Paraburkholderia fungorum: one gene and its partners. The main gene of each other region encodes a partner of the protein of the gene in region 3 in a complex. Links are inferred from orthologs where the notes say so. Each region holds a gene or a part of one and is shown on either strand. Other genes may lie near its edges.

What was found.
Region 1: the proteins of accD (region 3) and accC are in contact, whole or in part, in a solved structure (PDB 8UXZ), measured with the Escherichia coli proteins. The link is inferred for Paraburkholderia fungorum from one-to-one orthologs.
Region 2: the proteins of accD (region 3) and BLS41_RS10765 are in contact, whole or in part, in a solved structure (PDB 8UXZ), measured with the Escherichia coli proteins. The link is inferred for Paraburkholderia fungorum from one-to-one orthologs.

The regions. Positions count from the first base shown.
Region 1 is NZ_FNKP01000001.1:3,412,767-3,417,475, reverse strand. Bases 1,732-4,709 are described here. They hold accC (acetyl-CoA carboxylase biotin carboxylase subunit), read right to left. Parts: upstream 3,916-4,709; coding sequence 2,548-3,915; downstream 1,732-2,547. Other genes in these bases: aroQ (type II 3-dehydroquinate dehydratase), read right to left, coding at 4,577-4,709; accB (acetyl-CoA carboxylase biotin carboxyl carrier protein), read right to left, coding at 4,042-4,506; prmA (50S ribosomal protein L11 methyltransferase), read right to left, coding at 1,732-2,544. In the rest of the region: tpx (thiol peroxidase), read right to left, coding at 1-179; BLS41_RS15150 (zinc-ribbon and DUF3426 domain-containing protein), read right to left, coding at 253-1,593; more of prmA, read right to left, coding at 1,642-1,731. UniProt on the Escherichia coli protein: This protein is a component of the acetyl coenzyme A carboxylase complex; first, biotin carboxylase catalyzes the carboxylation of the carrier protein and then the transcarboxylase transfers the carboxyl group to form malonyl-CoA.
Region 2 is NZ_FNKP01000001.1:2,454,283-2,458,851, forward strand. Bases 1,732-4,569 are described here. They hold BLS41_RS10765 (acetyl-CoA carboxylase carboxyltransferase subunit alpha), read right to left. Parts: upstream 3,718-4,569; coding sequence 2,746-3,717; downstream 1,732-2,745. Other genes in these bases: tilS (tRNA lysidine(34) synthetase TilS), read right to left, coding at 1,732-2,697; BLS41_RS10770 (DNA-3-methyladenine glycosylase family protein), read right to left, coding at 3,843-4,569. Outside these bases: BLS41_RS10755 (aspartate kinase), read right to left, coding at 1-840; more of tilS, read right to left, coding at 1,228-1,731. UniProt on the Escherichia coli protein: Component of the acetyl coenzyme A carboxylase (ACC) complex. First, biotin carboxylase catalyzes the carboxylation of biotin on its carrier protein (BCCP) and then the CO(2) group is transferred by the carboxyltransferase to acetyl-CoA to form malonyl-CoA.
Region 3 is NZ_FNKP01000002.1:43,775-51,745, reverse strand. The notes cover bases 1-2,899. They hold accD (acetyl-CoA carboxylase, carboxyltransferase subunit beta), read right to left. Parts: upstream 1,937-2,899; coding sequence 1,064-1,936; downstream 1-1,063. Other genes in these bases: BLS41_RS16440 (DNA-methyltransferase), read right to left, coding at 2,892-2,899; trpA (tryptophan synthase subunit alpha), read right to left, coding at 2,015-2,827; folC (bifunctional tetrahydrofolate synthase/dihydrofolate synthase), read right to left, coding at 1-786. In the rest of the region: more of BLS41_RS16440, read right to left, coding at 2,900-3,800; trpB (tryptophan synthase subunit beta), read right to left, coding at 3,812-5,005; BLS41_RS16430 (phosphoribosylanthranilate isomerase), read right to left, coding at 5,066-5,779; tRNA pseudouridine(38-40) synthase TruA, read right to left, coding at 5,776-6,588; BLS41_RS16420 (motility hub landmark protein FimV), read right to left, coding at 6,585-7,971.

The DNA of each region.
Region 1 (4,709 bases), on a different replicon or contig from region 3:
CAGGTCGGCGTGTCGAGGCTCGGCACGATGTTCAGCACTTTGCGCTTGCCGGCGAAATCGGCGAGCGACAGCGGCTTCAGATCCTTACCCACCAGGGAGAAAGCAGGGGCGCTGCTGCCAACCGACGGGAACGTGCCGGCTACTTCGATCGGGTTACCACCCAGCGTGACTTGGCTCATGTTGATGTGCTCCGAAAATTCGTCAGGAATGACGGTGAACGCGCCCGGTCGTCGCCGGGCGCGCGAGGATGCGTTACGGATAAAAAATCTGTACGCGGAAATTGGAAGCGACCGCGGCGCCCGTGTCGAGATGCACGATCATGGTTTGCGTGGCATGCGCTGGCAGACCCGCCGCGATCAGCGTGCCGGGCGGCACATAGTCTTGCGGCCACAGCACGCGCCGGATCGCTACGTTGTTCTGGTCGTCGAGAAGGGTGAGTTCGATGGCCGGATACGCGAGCGCGATGTTGAGACGGTTGTGCAGCGGCATCTTCAGTTCGAGCTTGTGCGGGCCGTCGATCTGCCGCAGATCGGACGGCTCGACCAGCAATCCTTCGATGTTATGCGGCGGCGTGATCTGGCAGCCTAGCTCCGAGCAGACTTTCACGTAGAGCGCCTGCGAACGCGGAACATACACAAGCACTGTTTCGCGCTGCCACCACGCGAGTTGCACGAGCAGAGCGAGGAGCAGCAGAACGAGCAGCACCGAGCCGGCAATCGCCCAGCCCATCCGACGGGGTTTGGCGGGACGGGTTTCGCGCACCACGGGGAACGGATCGTCGCCGTCGTTCACCGGGTTGACGGAGAAGGGCTCGCCGCCGGCTGCAACCGGAGACGGAGGAAATCCTGCGCCACTGCCGCCGCTTCCGCCCGACGCGGCCGTACGCGCGGCGGGATCGGTCGGGCCCAGACCGGCAGCTGCGGCGCCGAAGGCTGTCGCTCCACCCATTTCAGCCGCAGTGGCTGCGGCCGCAGCACCGAAATGCGGTTCGTTATCGGCAATGCCGTGGAATGTCGCGGACGGGTTCAGCAAAGGCTCATCCGGTGGCGTTTCTGAAGGACGCTCGGTCCGGTGCCAGACACGCGGCGCTTCGTCGATGGACGGCTCTGCGGGCGGCTCTTCGTCGGCCGGATAGGCGAAGGGGTCGAGCGGTGCATCTGCCAGTACCGGTTCTTCGTCGGCGGGCGGAGGTGTAGTGAAAGCGCTGGCCGGCAGTTCCGGCTCAGTAGCATGGCGCGGGGTGACGGCAACGCCCGCGTCGGTGGAAACAGGCGAGAGCGGGAGGTTGCCGGCGTTGTGCCGCAGACGGTTGTCGATCGCGGCGTCGGTGGCGGGAGCCCAGGGGTCCCACGCTTCGGCGCTGAAGTCAGGACCTTTCGGACGGACGCCGGAAAGCGCTTCGATCGCCGCGGCTGCGGCGACCGGTTTGGCGGTGGAGAAGTCGCCGCCTTCGGTTACATCGAACAGGCTGCTCGACGCATCGAACACTTCCTGGCAATGCCCGCAGCGTACAAGACCGCGGCGCAGCGCGAGCTGCGCCGGTTGCAGGCGAAAGACGGTTTCACAAAAGGGGCAACGCGTCGCCAGGAGCATATTGAGCCGGTAAGCCAGAAGGCCGGTGGTTTGACAATACGCCTTATTCTAATGGCTTTCGCGGCGCGTTCCCGTTAGACATATCCAACCTTCGTGTTCGCGCCATACGCCGATATCGATCCACTGCGCGTAGACCTGCGCGACTTCGTCGGCCTGGCGCGCCAGGATGCCGGACAGTGCGATTCGTCCACCCGGTTTGACCTTCGACACCAGCATCGACGCCATCAGTTTGAGCGGATTCGACAGGATATTGGCGACCACGATATCGAACTCGCCGGCCGGGCATTCGTCAGGCAAACCATACGTGACGTCAGCGCGATTACGCTCGCTGTTGTGACGCGCCGATTCGACCGCTTGCGGGTCGATATCGATGCCGTACACCGGATTCGCGCCGCACTTCTTCGCGAGGATCGCGAGGATGCCGGAGCCGCAACCGTAATCGAGCACCGACTGTTCCGGCTTGACCGATTGCTCGAGCCATTCCATGCACAGCCGCGTAGTCGGATGGCTGCCGGTGCCGAACGCGAGGCCCGGGTCCAGTTCCAGCACGAGTGCTTCGGGGTCCGGCGCGTCGTGCCAGGACGGCACGACCCAGATGCGTTCGCCGATCGGAATCGGATCGAATTGCGACTGCGTGAGCCGCACCCAATCCTGGTCTTCGACGACGCGCACGGTGAACGTCGGTGCGTTCTCCAGACCAATCTCGTTGGCCGCGGCAGTCAGCAGCACGGCAGGCTCCTGTTCCGGCGCGACCAAGGCGATCACGCGCGAACGCTGCCACGCCGTGCGATCCGGCGTGAGACCGGGCTCGCCGAACAACGGCTGTTCGTCGGGCGTGTCGGCGTCCGCATCTTCAACCGACACGGACAACGCGCCCAACTCGAGCAACGCGTCGGAGAATTCTTCCGCGTGCTCGCGTGCCAGCTCGGCGATCAGTTCCCGGTAGCTCATGACTTACGCTTCTTCCGGCGCGGCCTGCAGCTTCGCGGCCAACCGGTTTTCGAGGTAGTGAATGCTGGTGCCGCCTTCGACGAACTTCGCGTCCAGCATCAGTTCGCGGTGCAACGGGATGTTGGTCTGAATGCCTTCCACCACCATTTCCGACAACGCGATGCGCATCCGCTTGATCGCCTGTTCGCGCGTGGCGCCGTAAGCGATCAGCTTGCCGATCATCGAATCATAGTTCGGCGGCACGAAATAGCCATTGTAGGCATGCGAGTCGACGCGAATGCCGGGGCCGCCCGGCATATGCCACGACGTCAAACGGCCCGGCGACGGAATGAACTTGAACGGATCTTCAGCGTTGATCCGGCATTCGATCGCATGACCCTTGAACTGGATATCGCGCTGACGGAAGGCGAGCTTCTCGCCAGCCGCGATGCGGATCTGTTCCTGAACGATGTCGACGCCCGTAATCAGTTCGGTCACCGGATGCTCGACCTGCACGCGCGTGTTCATTTCAATGAAGTAGAACTCGCCGTTTTCGTACAGGAACTCGAACGTACCCGCGCCAAGATAGCCCATCTTCTTGCACGCATCCGCGCAACGATCGCCGATACGGTCGATCAGGCGACGCGCGATACCCGGCGCCGGCGCTTCTTCGATCACCTTCTGGTGACGGCGCTGCATCGAGCAATCGCGCTCGCCGAGCCAGATCGCGTTCTTGAACGAGTCGGCCAGAATCTGGATTTCGATGTGCCGCGGGTTCTCCAGGAATTTCTCCATGTAGACCTGCGGGTTGCCGAACGCACGGCCGGCTTCTTCGCGCGTCATGTTGACCGCGTTGACCAGCGCCGCTTCCGTGTGGACCACGCGCATGCCGCGGCCACCACCGCCGCCGGCGGCCTTGATGATGACCGGATAGCCGACCTGGCGGGCAATCTTCACGATCTCTTTCGGATCTTCCGGCAACGCGCCTTCCGAACCCGGCACGCAAGGCACGCCGGTTTTGATCATGGTCTGCTTGGCCGTGACCTTGTCGCCCATCATGCGGATGGTTTCCGGGCGCGGGCCGATGAAGGTGAAGCCCGACTGCTCGACACGCTCGGCGAAGTCGGCGTTCTCCGACAGGAAGCCGTAGCCGGGGTGAATTGCTTCGGCGTCGGTCACTTCAGCCGCGCTGATCAGCGCGGGCATGTTCAGATAGCTCAGATTCGACGGAGCCGGGCCGATACAGACCGCCTCGTCGGCGAGCTTTACGTACTTGGCTTCTTTATCGGCTTCTGAATAGACGACAACCGTCTTGACGCCGAGTTCGCGGCAGGCGCGCTGGATACGAAGCGCGATCTCGCCACGATTGGCAATGAGAATTTTTTCAAACATAGCGGTTTTTCGACTCATCAATGGGCGCCGGGTTGAATGCAACACCGGCTGCCTCTGAGGATCGGTCGCGCACCCCGGACAGCGGGCACGCGGGCGGCAGGCGCAAAAAGCGCAAAGCGTGCCGCGTTAGCCGACCACGAACAACGGTTGGCCGTACTCGACCGCCTGGCCGTTTTCGACGAGGATTTCCTTCACCACGCCGGACTTGTCCGACTCGATTTCGTTGAGCAGCTTCATCGCTTCGATGATGCAGATCGTCTGGCCTTCCTTGACCGTGTCGCCCACCTGGACGAACGGCTCCGCGCCTGGCGACGGCGCGCGGTAGAACGTGCCGACCATCGGCGAGGTCACCACGTGGCCTTGCGGCGCGGCGACAGCCGGAGTAGCCGGAGCCGCAGCAGCCGGCGCTTCGCCGCCCATCGGCGGGGCCGGTTGCGCGTATTGCGGCGCGTACGAGGCGGACGGCTGGACGTAAACCGGCGGCGCGTTCTTGACGATACGCACCTTGCCTTCGCCCTCGGTCACTTCGAGTTCGGAAATACCGGACTCCGAGACGAGGTCGATCAGAGTTTTCAGTTTACGAAGATCCATCAGGAAGCCCCTTTCAATGCAAAAAGTGCCGGCGCTTGCGAGAGCCGGCTCAAATTAGTCGTGTTTGGATTCAGCCGCGCGACGAGCCGGCGGCGAGCCGGTCGAGCGCGAATTCGAGCGCGTACATATATCCCTTCCAGCCGAGGCCGCAAATCACGCCCTCAGCCTGGTCGGAGAAATACGAGTGATGCCGGAACGGTTCG
Region 2 (4,569 bases), on a different replicon or contig from region 3:
GGGCACACCCATCACGGCGATACGAGCTTCGTCGCGCTGGAACGCGATGCCCGAGATGACTGCTTTTTCCATGGTCTCGTCTTCTTCAAAAGTAATCAGGGTGCCCGACTTCATTTCAGTCTCGAGCGGGATGAGCGGATCGGTCAGGCTCGACAGCACGCGCGTCTTGACCTGATATTTGCCGGCAAATTCCACCGAGCGGATCTGCAACACCTTCGAACCCAGGCTGGCCATTTCCAGCATTTCTTCGAACGTCACGCGATCGAGGCGACGGGCCTCTTCGACCACGCGCGGGTCGGTCGTGTACACGCCGTCGACGTCGGTATAAATCAGGCACTCATCGGCCTTCAGCGCGGCAGCGACCGCAACCGCCGACGTATCGGAACCGCCACGGCCGAGCGTGGTGATGTGGCCTTCCGGATCGACACCCTGGAAGCCGGTGATCACCACCACCTTGCCCGCGTCGAGGTCGCGCAACACGCGCTCGCCGTCGATTTCGCTGATGCGCGCTTTCGTGAACGCGCTGTCCGTCTTGATCGGCACTTGCCAGCCGGCATAGCTGACCGCGTCGACACCTGCGTCCTGCAGCGCGATGGCCAGCAGGCCCGAGCTCGCCTGTTCGCCGGTGGCAGCGATCATGTCGAGTTCGCGCGGGCTCGGCTGGGAAGTGATTTCTTTCGCGAGACCGAGCAGGCGGTTGGTTTCGCCGGACATCGCCGACGGCACGACGACCATCTTGTGGCCGGCCTTGTGCCATTTCGCGACGCGCTTGGCGACGTTCTTGATGCGCTCGACCGAGCCCATCGAGGTGCCGCCGTATTTATGTACGATGAGTGCCATTGTCGTTCTGAACTGGAAGAGAAACCGCGCTGGCGCGCTGGTGACGACCGCACAAAAGCACAGGAGCGCAACGTCTTGTGAACGGCGGCAAAGTGTGTGGCGGCGTAAATGCAGCACGCGTGCAGCACGCGCGGATTTGCCCGGAAATGATCGCTAATGGCTAAACGGGGAAACGACGGATCACGCTCGCAAACCGGCGACAGCGACAAAAGCGATTGGAGAAATCGGGTCGGGCAAACAAGTTAACGTACCCGATCGGGCGCAAAAAGACAAGCCGAAAGGACCAAAGAAATGCGCGGAATCGCGGCTGGAAAGGCTTATTGCGTGCGGCTTTGCGCCCTTTTTACGGTCTTTGCGGCGACGCAGGCCGGATAGCCGAACGGCCGGTCAGGCGATCAGCAGATCCTCGCGCCACGAGATCCTGACGCGCGGTTCGCTCGAACTCGCCGATGCGGCCGCCGTTGCGCGATTCACGCCGAGCAAGGGCACGAACAGCAGTTCATCGCCGATAAAAAGCAACGGGACGTCGCGCTTCCACGCGGGAACGCCGCGCTCCTGGAACAGGTTCTTCAACGTACGGGCCGGTGCGTCGGGGGAAGCGGAGGTGCGCATCCGTTCGCCGCCGCTACGCGATCGCGCGCTTAGCAATGCGCGCTTCAGGACGCTGAGGGATACTGTATCGAGGTCAAGCGTGTCATCAGAAGCCGCATCACCCTCGCTGCCCGCAATCGCAGCCACCTCAGCAAACACGAACGTCCCGCGCCATTGCGGCAAGCGCCATACTGGTTCGCCCTGCCACGCAAGCTCGCTGATTTCACGCGAAGCGAGCGCGGTTTCGTCGGCGGGGTCGCTACTAGCTCCCGCTTCCCAATACACCAGGCCGCGATAACTACGAAGCGCCTGCCCCGCATGATTGATTCGCAGACGATGCCCGTCCCCGGTAGCCCCCACCTCGCGCAACTGACGCAACGCATCGGTCAGCCGCGCGCTCGACGCCGCGACCAGGCCAGCACCTCGCATCCAGTAACGCAGCAGATTCAGCGCGCGATCGTCGTCGAGTGCGAGCAGCGCCTCGTGCGCCAACGCTCGCCCTTCGTCTCGCGACACGGCTGCCATATCGATACGCGCCAGTTCGTCGAGCAAACGCTGCGCCGACGCCGCGTGCGCCGCCGTCCGCGCAAGTGCGTCGCGAAAACCCGGAAAGTGGACCGCCAAGGCCGGCGTCACCTCATGGCGCAACGCATTGCGCGCGTAGCGTGTATCAGCGTTCGAATCGTCGTCGATCCAGCTCAGGTTGCGCGCGCTCGCGTACTGCTCGAGTTGCGCACGCAACACCTGAAGCAACGGCCTGACGCGCGTCGTCGCCGAACCCGCCGGCACATATTCGGGCGCCATCGCCGCGAGCCCAGCGAGCCCGGCGCCACGAAGCAATTGCAGCAGCACGGTCTCCGCCTGGTCGTCCGCATGTTGCGCGAGCCACAGCGTGCGAATGCCGCGCGCCGCACTCATCGCGTCCAACGCGCGATAGCGCGCGTCACGCGCCGCCGCCTCGACGCTCACGCCCGCCGCGCGCGACACGTCGACGCGCACGGCGTCGAACTCGACCCCACGCTCCTGCGCAAAAGACCGGCAGTGCGCGAGCCACGCGTCGGCGTGAGGACTCAGCCCATGATGCACATGCAGCGCGACACAACGCGAGGCGTCCACCACTCGCACCACGGCATCGAGCAGCACGCTCGAATCGACGCCGCCGCTGAACGCCACGGCAATACGCTCATGCGCAGGAACAGCGGACAGCGCCAAGCCGAGCGCCTCGATAACGAGGCGCTCGGCTGGCGATTCTGCGGAAGTGGTCACGTCGCTAGCGCGTGGTGCGCCGATGGACGAAAGAGAACGCGCGCGGGCTTACGCACCCGGCGTCGTTTCCTTGAACTTGCCGTACGACATCAACCGGTCGAAGCGGCGTTGACGCAGGTCGTTGATGCTCATGCCCTGGAACTGACGCAGCGAATCGGCGAGTGCACGGCGCAGCATGGCGGCCATGCCCTTCGGATCGCGATGCGCGCCGCCAAGCGGCTCGTTGACGATCTTGTCGATCAGACCCAACGCCTTCAGACGATGCGCGGTCAGCCCGAGCGCTTCCGCTGCTTCAGGCGCTTTCGCGGCGCTCTTCCACAGAATCGACGCGCAGCCTTCCGGCGAAATCACCGAATAGGTCGAGAATTGCAGCATCAGCACGCTGTCGCCGACAGCGATGGCGAGCGCACCGCCCGAGCCGCCTTCACCGATGATCGTCGCGATCAGCGGCGTCTTCAGCTCGGCCATCACGTACAGATTGCGACCGATCGCTTCCGACTGACCGCGCTCTTCAGCACCGATGCCAGGATAAGCACCCGGCGTATCGATGAACGTGAAGATCGGCAGGCTGAATTTCTCGGCGAGACGCATGAGGCGCTCGGCCTTGCGATAGCCTTCCGGGCGCGGCATGCCGAAGTTGCGCAGCGCGCGCTCCTTCGTGTCGCGGCCCTTCTGATGGCCGATCACCATGCAAGCCTGGCCGTTAAAACGCGCGAGGCCGCCGACGATCGACAGGTCGTCCGCATAGTTGCGGTCGCCGTGCAGTTCGTGGAAATCGGTGAACAGCTCGCTCACGTAGTCGAACGTGTACGGGCGTTGCGGATGACGGGCGATTTGCGAAACCTGCCACGGGGAGAGGTTCGCGTACAGGTCTTTAGTGAGCTGTTGGCTCTTCTTGGACAGCCGCTCGATCTCTTCCGAAATATCGACGGCCGAATCGTCCTGCACGAAGCGCAATTCTTCGATCTTCGCTTCGAGTTCAGCGATCGGCTGTTCGAAATCCAGAAAGGTGGTCTTCATTGGTTGGAATCCTTGGACTTACCGGCAGCGCGTATTCTAACCGCGCTCGCCGATGTCAAAACCATTTCTCAACTATCGAATCGAGAAAATCGATAGTTTTTCAATGGAATCGCTTTCTTTTTCTTTCAGTAGTCGACCGGCAACGGATCAAGACTACGCCACATGTACCAGGTCGCGACAGTACGCCACGGCTCCCAGTTCGCGGCCACCTCACGCGCTTCGCTGCGCGTTACCGGCTCACCGCTGAAATAGTTGACGCTGATCGCACGGATCAGGCCGAGGTCGTCGAGCGGCAGAACGTCGGGGCGCGACAGATTGAAGATCAGGAACATCTCCGCGGTCCAGCGGCCAATGCCGCGAATCTGCGTGAGTTCGGCGATCACCGCCTCGTCTTCCATCGACGTCCATTTACCGACGTGCAACGCCCCCGACACGAAATGCTCGGCAAGGTCGAGCACGTACTCGGCCTTGCGTTTGGACAGGCCGCACGCGGTGAGCTTTTCCTGACCGAGCTTGATGAACTGCTGGGGCACGAGTTTCGGGCACGCGGCCTCGACCTTCGCCCACACGGCCTGCGCGGACGCGACCGAAATCTGCTGCCCGACCACCGAGCGCGCGAGCGTGACGAACGGATCGCCACGGCTCAGCAAATGCACGGGGCCGAATTTCGGAATCAGCTTCTTGAGGATGCGATCACGCTTGACGAGGTCGGCGCACGCTTTGTCCCAGTAGTCGGGACGCGTGACTTCGGGCGTCAGGCCGGCAATCTGCACCGGCACCGCGACTTCGCTCGAACTGGAGCCTTCGCCGCCCGCACCTGCCGACGCGCGCGTCTTGCGCACGACTTCGCCC
Region 3 (7,971 bases):
ATTGATCAACTGATTCGCGCCGCGCAATGCCGGGTAGGCGAGTGCCGAGCGACGCATGGTCGGACCGACGTAACTCCATTGCTGGCGCTCGCTGCCCGCCTGGCCTTCGTAGCGGAAATCGCGGCCAAATAACCACAATTCGGCGCCAATTTTCTCCGCATGGTCGATCAACGATTGCGGTGGTACCGGATCGGCGCAGATCGCCGGCTTGCCCGGACGGAAAATGCCTGCTTTTTCGAACGCGATTTTCTCGCGCGTATCACCGAGATATTCCGTGTGATCGATATCGATGCTCGTGATGATCGCGCAATCCGTATCGAGGATATTCACCGCGTCGAGCCGGCCGCCTAGGCCCACCTCGAAAATCACTGCGTCCAGTCCGCGCGATGCGAACAGGCTCATGATCGCCAAGGTTGTGAATTCGAAGTAAGTCAGCGAAACCGGCTCGGCGAGGCTGAGGCGCGCAGTTTCGACCGCTTCGAAGTGCAGCAGCAGTTCGGCGTCGCTCGCCATGGTGCCGTTCACCCTCGCGCGCTCGTTAAACGTCAGCAGATGCGGCGACGTGTGGCAACCCACGGTGAAACCGGCGCGCAGCAGAATGGATTCGAGGATCGCGCACGTCGAGCCCTTGCCGTTCGTCCCGCCGACCGTGATGACCGGGCACGCGAACGACAGTTGCATCGCGTCGCGTACCTGGCTAATGCGTCCCAAACCCATGTCGATGCCGACAGGATGCGCGGATTCAAGGTGCGTGAGCCACGCGTCGAGGGAGGGGAATGTGGTCATCGAGTGAATCGCGAGTAAATCGGTTAGGCGGTGGTACGGATGAGCGCGGGGCGGCCCGGCTTTGACCCTGGAGCGACGCCTGACGCAGACTTTATGCGCACAAAGCCACGCTCAAGCTACTGGGACAACTCCGCCGCGTTGCGAGACCGTGATTATCCCGGAAATGACAGCGCGCCGCTTGATCACTCACGCGGCGCGCTATTTTTAACTACTTTTCCTGCCTGAGAGGGCCGCGCTTCAGCAGCGGACCACTGTCAATTTCCGTGCGATCGAATGTTTAAGCGACCGCGTCGGCCGGTTGATGGCTCAACAACGCCATCAATTGGGCAATCTCTTCCCGCAGCTTGCGACGGTCGACGATCATATCGACCGCACCCTTCGTCAGCAGGAACTCGGCGCGCTGGAAGCCTTCCGGCAGCTTTTCGCGAACAGTCTGCTCGATCACGCGCGGGCCGGCGAAGCCGATCAGCGCCTTCGGCTCGGCAATCACCACGTCGCCGAGGAACGCGAAACTCGCGGACACACCGCCCATCGTCGGATCGGTCAACACGGAGATGAACGGGAGCTTGGCTTCGGCGAGCTTCGTCAGCATGGCCGTGGTCTTCGCCATCTGCATCAGCGAGAGCAGGCTTTCCTGCATCCGCGCGCCGCCCGAAGCGGTGAAGCAGATAAACGGCACTTTCTGTTCGAGCGCGTTCTGTGCGCCGCGCGCAAAGCGCTCGCCGACTACCGAACCCATCGAGCCGCCCATGAACGAGAACTCGAAGCACGCCACCACCACGGGAATCGTGTGGATCGCACCGCCCATCACGACCATCGCGTCGGTTTCGTCGGTGTCGTCCATTGCTTCTTTCAGACGATCCGGGTACTTACGGCTGTCCTTGAACTTCAGCGCATCGACCGGAACGATTTCCTGGCCGATTTCGTAGCGCCCTTCCGGATCGAGCAGGCCGTCGAGCCGCTCGCGCGCACCAATCCGCATGTGATGGTCGCACTTCGGGCAAACATGCAAGTTCGCCTCGACGTCGTTGCGATACAGCACGGCTTCGCATGACGGACACTTGATCCACAAGCCTTCCGGAATCCCCTTGCGGTTCTTCGGGTCGGTTTGTTTGATTTTTGGCGGCAGCAGCTTATCGAGCCAGCTCATATTGAATCCTTCTGGGGTCAACAGTCGTGCAAACGGCGGGATAAACCCGCCGCACACACTACAGCGACAAAATAACTGTTATCGGGCAGTCGCGACGCTATCGAGCGCCTCGCGCACTTCAGCGATGAAACGCGTGAGCGTTTCGGCGGCGGTTTCGGGAGCCGCCTGTTCGAGCAATTGGACGATACGGCTGCCGATCACGACGGCATCGGACACTTCGGCCACCGAACGCGCCGTTTGCGCGTCACGAATGCCAAAACCGACGCCCACCGGCAGGGGTACGCGCGACTTGATGGCCGGGATTTTACTCGCGATGCTGGAAACGTCCAGATTTGCCGATCCGGTCACGCCTTTCAGCGACACATAGTAGACATAGCCGCTGGCGATTTTACCAACTTCGGCAATACGCTCGTCCGTCGAAGTCGGCGCAAGCAGGAAGATCGGATCGATCCCCGCAGATCGCATCTGATCAGCGAAGTTAGCACACTCTTCCGGCGGGTAATCGACAACCAGCACGCCATCGACGCCAGCATCCTGCGCGGCTTTCGCGAAGGCTTCGGCGCCCATCCGCTCGATAGGATTGGCATAACCCATCAGCACGACCGGAGTCTTGTCGTTTGTTTCACGGAATCGCTTGACGTCGGCGAGTACGTGACGCAATGACACGCCATGCGCCAAAGCGCGTTCGGACGACTGCTGAATCACCGGACCATCGGCCATCGGGTCGGAAAACGGCACACCGAGCTCGATCACATCCGCGCCGCCAGCGGCGAGCGCGTGCATGAATTCGACCGTGCGAGCTGGGTCCGGATCGCCGGCCGTCATGAACGGAATCAGGCCTTTCTTACCTTCAGCGGACAACGCGGCAAACGTGTTCTTGATACGGGACATGGAATTTTCTCGAATTTGGGCTACTGCGCGTGATTTGCGCGCGCTGACTTGAGCAGCGCTTCGCTCACTGGACTTCGGCTTGCCGGGCCGCCTTGCCTTTGGCACGGCGAGCCACGGGAGGAGCAGCGGCGGCGCTGACGCGCTCGCGCGCTATCGCGCAGTAACTTTCATTGATCTCATAGCCGACGAATTCGCGCTGATGACGGACGCAAGCGACGGCGGTAGTGCCGCTGCCCATGAACGGGTCGAGCACGCGCCCGCCCTTCGGACAACTGGACAACACCATTCGCTCGACGATTTCCAGCGGCTTCTGGGTCGGATGCGCGACGCGCTCGGCGTGTTGCCGATGCAGCCGCGATATCGACCAGAGGTCCTTTGGATTATAGCCAAGCTCCAACCACTTGCTTCCCTCAAACAACTTACGCGAACGCGCCTTCTTCGTGACTGCATCGTACGGGATGCGGACGGGATCGAGATCGAAGAAATAATCCTTCGATACCGCGAAAAAGCCGATGTTGTCGTGCACCGAAGTAAATCGGCGCACCGTTCCGCCCATGCTCGGCACGCGCCGGTCCCAGATGATCTCGTTGACCATCACGAGTTTGGTCTTCAGGAAACTGAAGATTTCCGGCGAATACTGCCAGGTGCAGAAAATGTAGAGCGAGCCGGACGGCTTGAGCTTCGGAACCGCCAGCTCGAGCCAGGCACGCGTCCATGCGAGAAAATCCTCGCCGGTGCGCATGTCGGAGTCGTTGCCGTAGTCCTTGCCCAATCCGTAAGGCGGGTCGCAGACGATCAGATCGATCGACCCGTCCGGAATGTTCGCCACATCGGTCAGAAAATCGCGGTTCAACAGCTGAATGCCGGCAGGCACCTGCGCCAGCAAAGGCGCGGGCGCCTCGGCCACCGCTACGTCGGTGGCCGGACTCGTCGTTTCAATCGCCTGCTGCGGCTCGTCGAACTCGTCACGCATCGTCGCGGCGCTCAGAACTGAATGCCCGATCGCTCGGCGACCGTATGCATGTCCTTGTCGCCACGGCCCGACAAATTGACCAGAAGGACCTTGTCCTTCGGCAGCGTCGGCGCGAGCTTCGCGGCGTACGCCAGCGCGTGACTGGACTCGAGCGCCGGAATAATGCCTTCGATGCGACAGCAGTCGTGAAACGCTTTAAGCGCTTCTTCGTCGGTGATGCTGACGTATTCAGCGCGTTTGCTGTCTTTTAGCCACGCATGCTCGGGACCCACGCCCGGGTAGTCGAGACCAGCGGACACCGAGTGCGTCTCCATGATCTGACCGTTTTCGTCCTGAAGGAGATAGGTACGGTTTCCGTGCAACACGCCAGGTGTGCCGCCAAGAAGCGACGCCGCGTGACGGCCGGTTTCAATGCCGTCACCAGCTGGCTCGACGCCGATCAACTTCACCGAAGTGTCGTCAATGTACGGGTAAAAAATACCCATTGCGTTCGAACCGCCGCCAACGCACGCGATCACGGCGTCTGGCTGACGACCCACCATTTCCGGCATCTGCACCTTGCATTCGTCACCGATCACGCGCTGGAAGTCGCGCACCATCATCGGATAAGGATGCGGACCAGCCACCGTGCCGATAATGTAGAACGTGCTTTCGACGTTCGTCACCCAGTCGCGCATGGCTTCGTTCAGCGCGTCTTTCAGCGTACGCGAGCCCGATTCGACCGGCACGACCGTGGCGCCGAGCAGCTTCATCCGGTACACGTTAGCGGCCTGACGGCGCACGTCTTCCGCGCCCATGTAGACCACGCATTCCATACCGAAACGCGCGGCAATGGTAGCTGTCGCCACGCCATGCTGACCTGCGCCCGTTTCCGCGATCACGCGCGGCTTGCCCATGCGCTTCGCCAGCAATGCCTGGCCGATCACGTTGTTGATCTTGTGGGCGCCGGTGTGGTTCAGGTCTTCGCGCTTCAGAAAAATCTGCGCGCCGCCGACCATTTCGCTCCAGCGTTTCGCGTGATAAATCGGCGACGGACGGCCGACGAAATGCTTCAACTCGCGCTCGTATTCCGCGACGAACTCAGGATCTTTCTGGAATTTCTCGTACGCTTCACGCAGCTCGGTAAGTGCGTGCACAAGCGTTTCAGCGACGAACACGCCGCCATATTGGCCGAAATGGCCTCTTTCGTCAGGCAAGTTATACATGGTGATCACTCTTATCAGTGTGGCGCCAGGTTTTCGCAGGAGGAAAACCGGCCGCCTGAATCATTCGGCGTCTGCCGCGCGCACTGCGCGTACAAACGCTGCCATCCGGGCGTGATCTTTCACGCCCTTGGCGCCCTCTACTTCGATGCCGCTCGAGACATCGACCGCGTACGGGCGCACGCGATGGATCGCATCACTGACGTTTTGCGCGTTCAACCCACCACTCAAAACGGCCCGACGCGCGAGCTCTGCTGGAATAAGTGACCAATCGAAAACCTTCCCGCCGCCGCCATAGCCTTCGACATGGGTGTCGAACAGGAGGCCGCTGGCTGCTGAATAGTTGGAAGCTGATTTTACCAAATCAGCCGGCTGAGTATCCGCCGCAACCCGCAACGCACGCAACCAAGGCAAACCCGCAACGCTGGCGAGCGCTTCGCACTGCTCCGGCGTCTCGTCGCCGTGGAACTGCAACAACGTGAGCCCGACATTGCTGACCACCTCGCTGATCCACTCCGGCGTCGCGTTGACGAACAGGCCGACCACCGACACGAACGGCGGCACATCGTGCACCAGTTCGACCGCCTGCGCGACACTCACCGAGCGCGGGCTCGGCGGATAGAACACGAGGCCGATCGCGTCGGCGCCAAGATCGATCGCGTGTGCGACATCTTCCGGCTTCGACAGCCCGCACAATTTGATTCGCGTGCGATGCGGCGCGCGCTGCTGCGGCGCGGCGGCATCGGCGGAATTCACCAGATTTTCGGTTGCTTTCATGTTTGCGCCTGCTCGGTCCATACAGTGCTCCATGGCACGCTGCCAGTCTGCGGCGCGGGCACGGCGAATTGCTCAGGATAGCCCACCTGCGCCAGATACAACCCATCCGGCATAAACGTCGGCGCGGCGCAATCACGGCTACGAGCCGCGAGCACCTCGGCCATCCATTCGGGCGGGTAATTGCCTCGTCCGATACTGACAAGGCAGCCCATCAGGTTACGCACCATATGATGCAAAAAAGCATTCGCCCTGAAGCGGAAGTGGATGAAATCGCCCTGCTGCCTGACGTCGATCTGATACAGGTGTTTGATCGGCGTTTTCGACTGACATTGCGACGAACGGAACGACGAAAAATCGTGCTCGCCGATCAGATACGCGGCGCCCGCACGCATCGCGTCGACATCGAGCGGGGTATGCACCCAGCCGGCCCGCGTCGCCAGCATCGGCGAGCGCACGGGATTGACGTAGAGCACGTAGTAATAGGTTCGCTCGAACGCCGAAAAGCGCGCGTGAAATTCATCCGGCATGGGCTTGGCCCATTGCACGGCGATCGTTTTCGGCAGGAACGCATTCGTGCCGCGAACCCACGAACTGTCGGCGCGGTCGAGTTCGGTGTCGAAATGCACGACCTGGCCGATTCCATGCACGCCCGCATCCGTGCGACCTGCCACCACCGTGCGCACGGGCGTCCGCGCGAACTCGGCCAACGCGTGTTCGAGCACGTTCTGCACGGTATTGCCGTGCGGCTGCATCTGCCAGCCGCCGAATGCCGCGCCGTCGTACTGGACGCCTAATGCAACCCGCTTCACGACAACGGGGCGAGAGTCGAGAGCAACGCGCGAGCCTCGGTGCGGGTGGCCGGATCGTTCGCCTCGATCACTTCGTTGATAAGCGTGCGCGCGCCGGACAGGTCGCCGAGTTCGATGTACTCGGAGGCCAGATCGAGCTTGTTGCGGGCGATACGGATCAGATCGGTCGGGGTGAACGCCGGCCAGGGCTGCGCCGGGCTCGGCGGCAACTCCAGATCGAAGTCGAGCTTCAGCGCGCCGAAACCGGCTGCACCGAGGCCCGCGACAGCAGCCGGGCCTGCGGTGCCGGCGGCGATTTCATCGGCGATATGGGGGGCGTCGTCCTCGCGCGGCGCGAATGCCTGTTGGGCGGTCGTTTCCGGCGACACAACCGGCTGGGTCGTCAGCGAGACGGGTGCGCGGATGTCGTCCGCCGTCGATTCGATACGCGGCGGCAGCGGCATGTCGAGGCTGCTGAAGGCATCAATGGCATCGGCCGGGAATTCGGTCGGCACCGGCGGTATCGACATGGTGGGAACCGAAGGCACCGGCACATCGCTCGCTTCGTCGGCGTCGGCGTGATTTGCGTCATTGAACGGCTGACCGGGCGGCACGATTGCATGCGGCTCGGCGTGTTGTTGCGGAAAATCGATCACAGGTGGTGGTACGTTCTGATTGTTTTGCGGCTCTGCCGATAGTTCTTGTTGTTCCGCCGACGCCCCCGGCGCCGGCTCGTCATTCCATTGCAAGCGGCGAGCGAGTTCCTCTTGCTGGATGGGTTCATCGATTGGCTCGAGTGCGGTCAGCGGCAAAGCTTCGGCGCCGAGTTCTGCCGCGGCAGCGAGGCTCGCTGCGGTGGTCGCCCCATCGATATGGTCGTGGTGATGCTCAGGTAGAGGTTCCGGGCTGAAATCGAGGTCGACCGGCGGCGGGGTAGTCGGGTTTAGCCCGGAAACCGGTTCGGCCGATGCGGGCGTCGTAGCACGCGACTCCTCCCAGACATTGCTGGACGCGGCCAGGTTGGCCTCTTGCGAGAGCGCATCAGCTTGTGACGGGTGATTTGTGGCTTCGTGCTCTGCTACTTGTTTTGCTTCGTGTTCTGCTTGCTGAGCGCGTGCGTGATCGGCTGCGGCTTGCTCTGCCGCCACGCGTTCTGCCGTGGCACGCTCGGCTGCGGCCTGTTCTGCTGCGGCTTGTTCTGTTGCCGCGCGCTCGGCCGCCGCCTGCGAGGCCGCGTGACGGGCTTCCGCCTCGCGCTCCGCAGCCTCACGCTCCGCTGTTTCCCGTTGCGCAGCCTCGCCCTCAGCCGCCTCGCGTTCAGCGGCAGCCAGCGCTGCTGCCGAGATGACGGCCGCGTCCTTGTCGTCAGATGCGTCGGACACCGACGTCTCGTCGGGAGTCGCA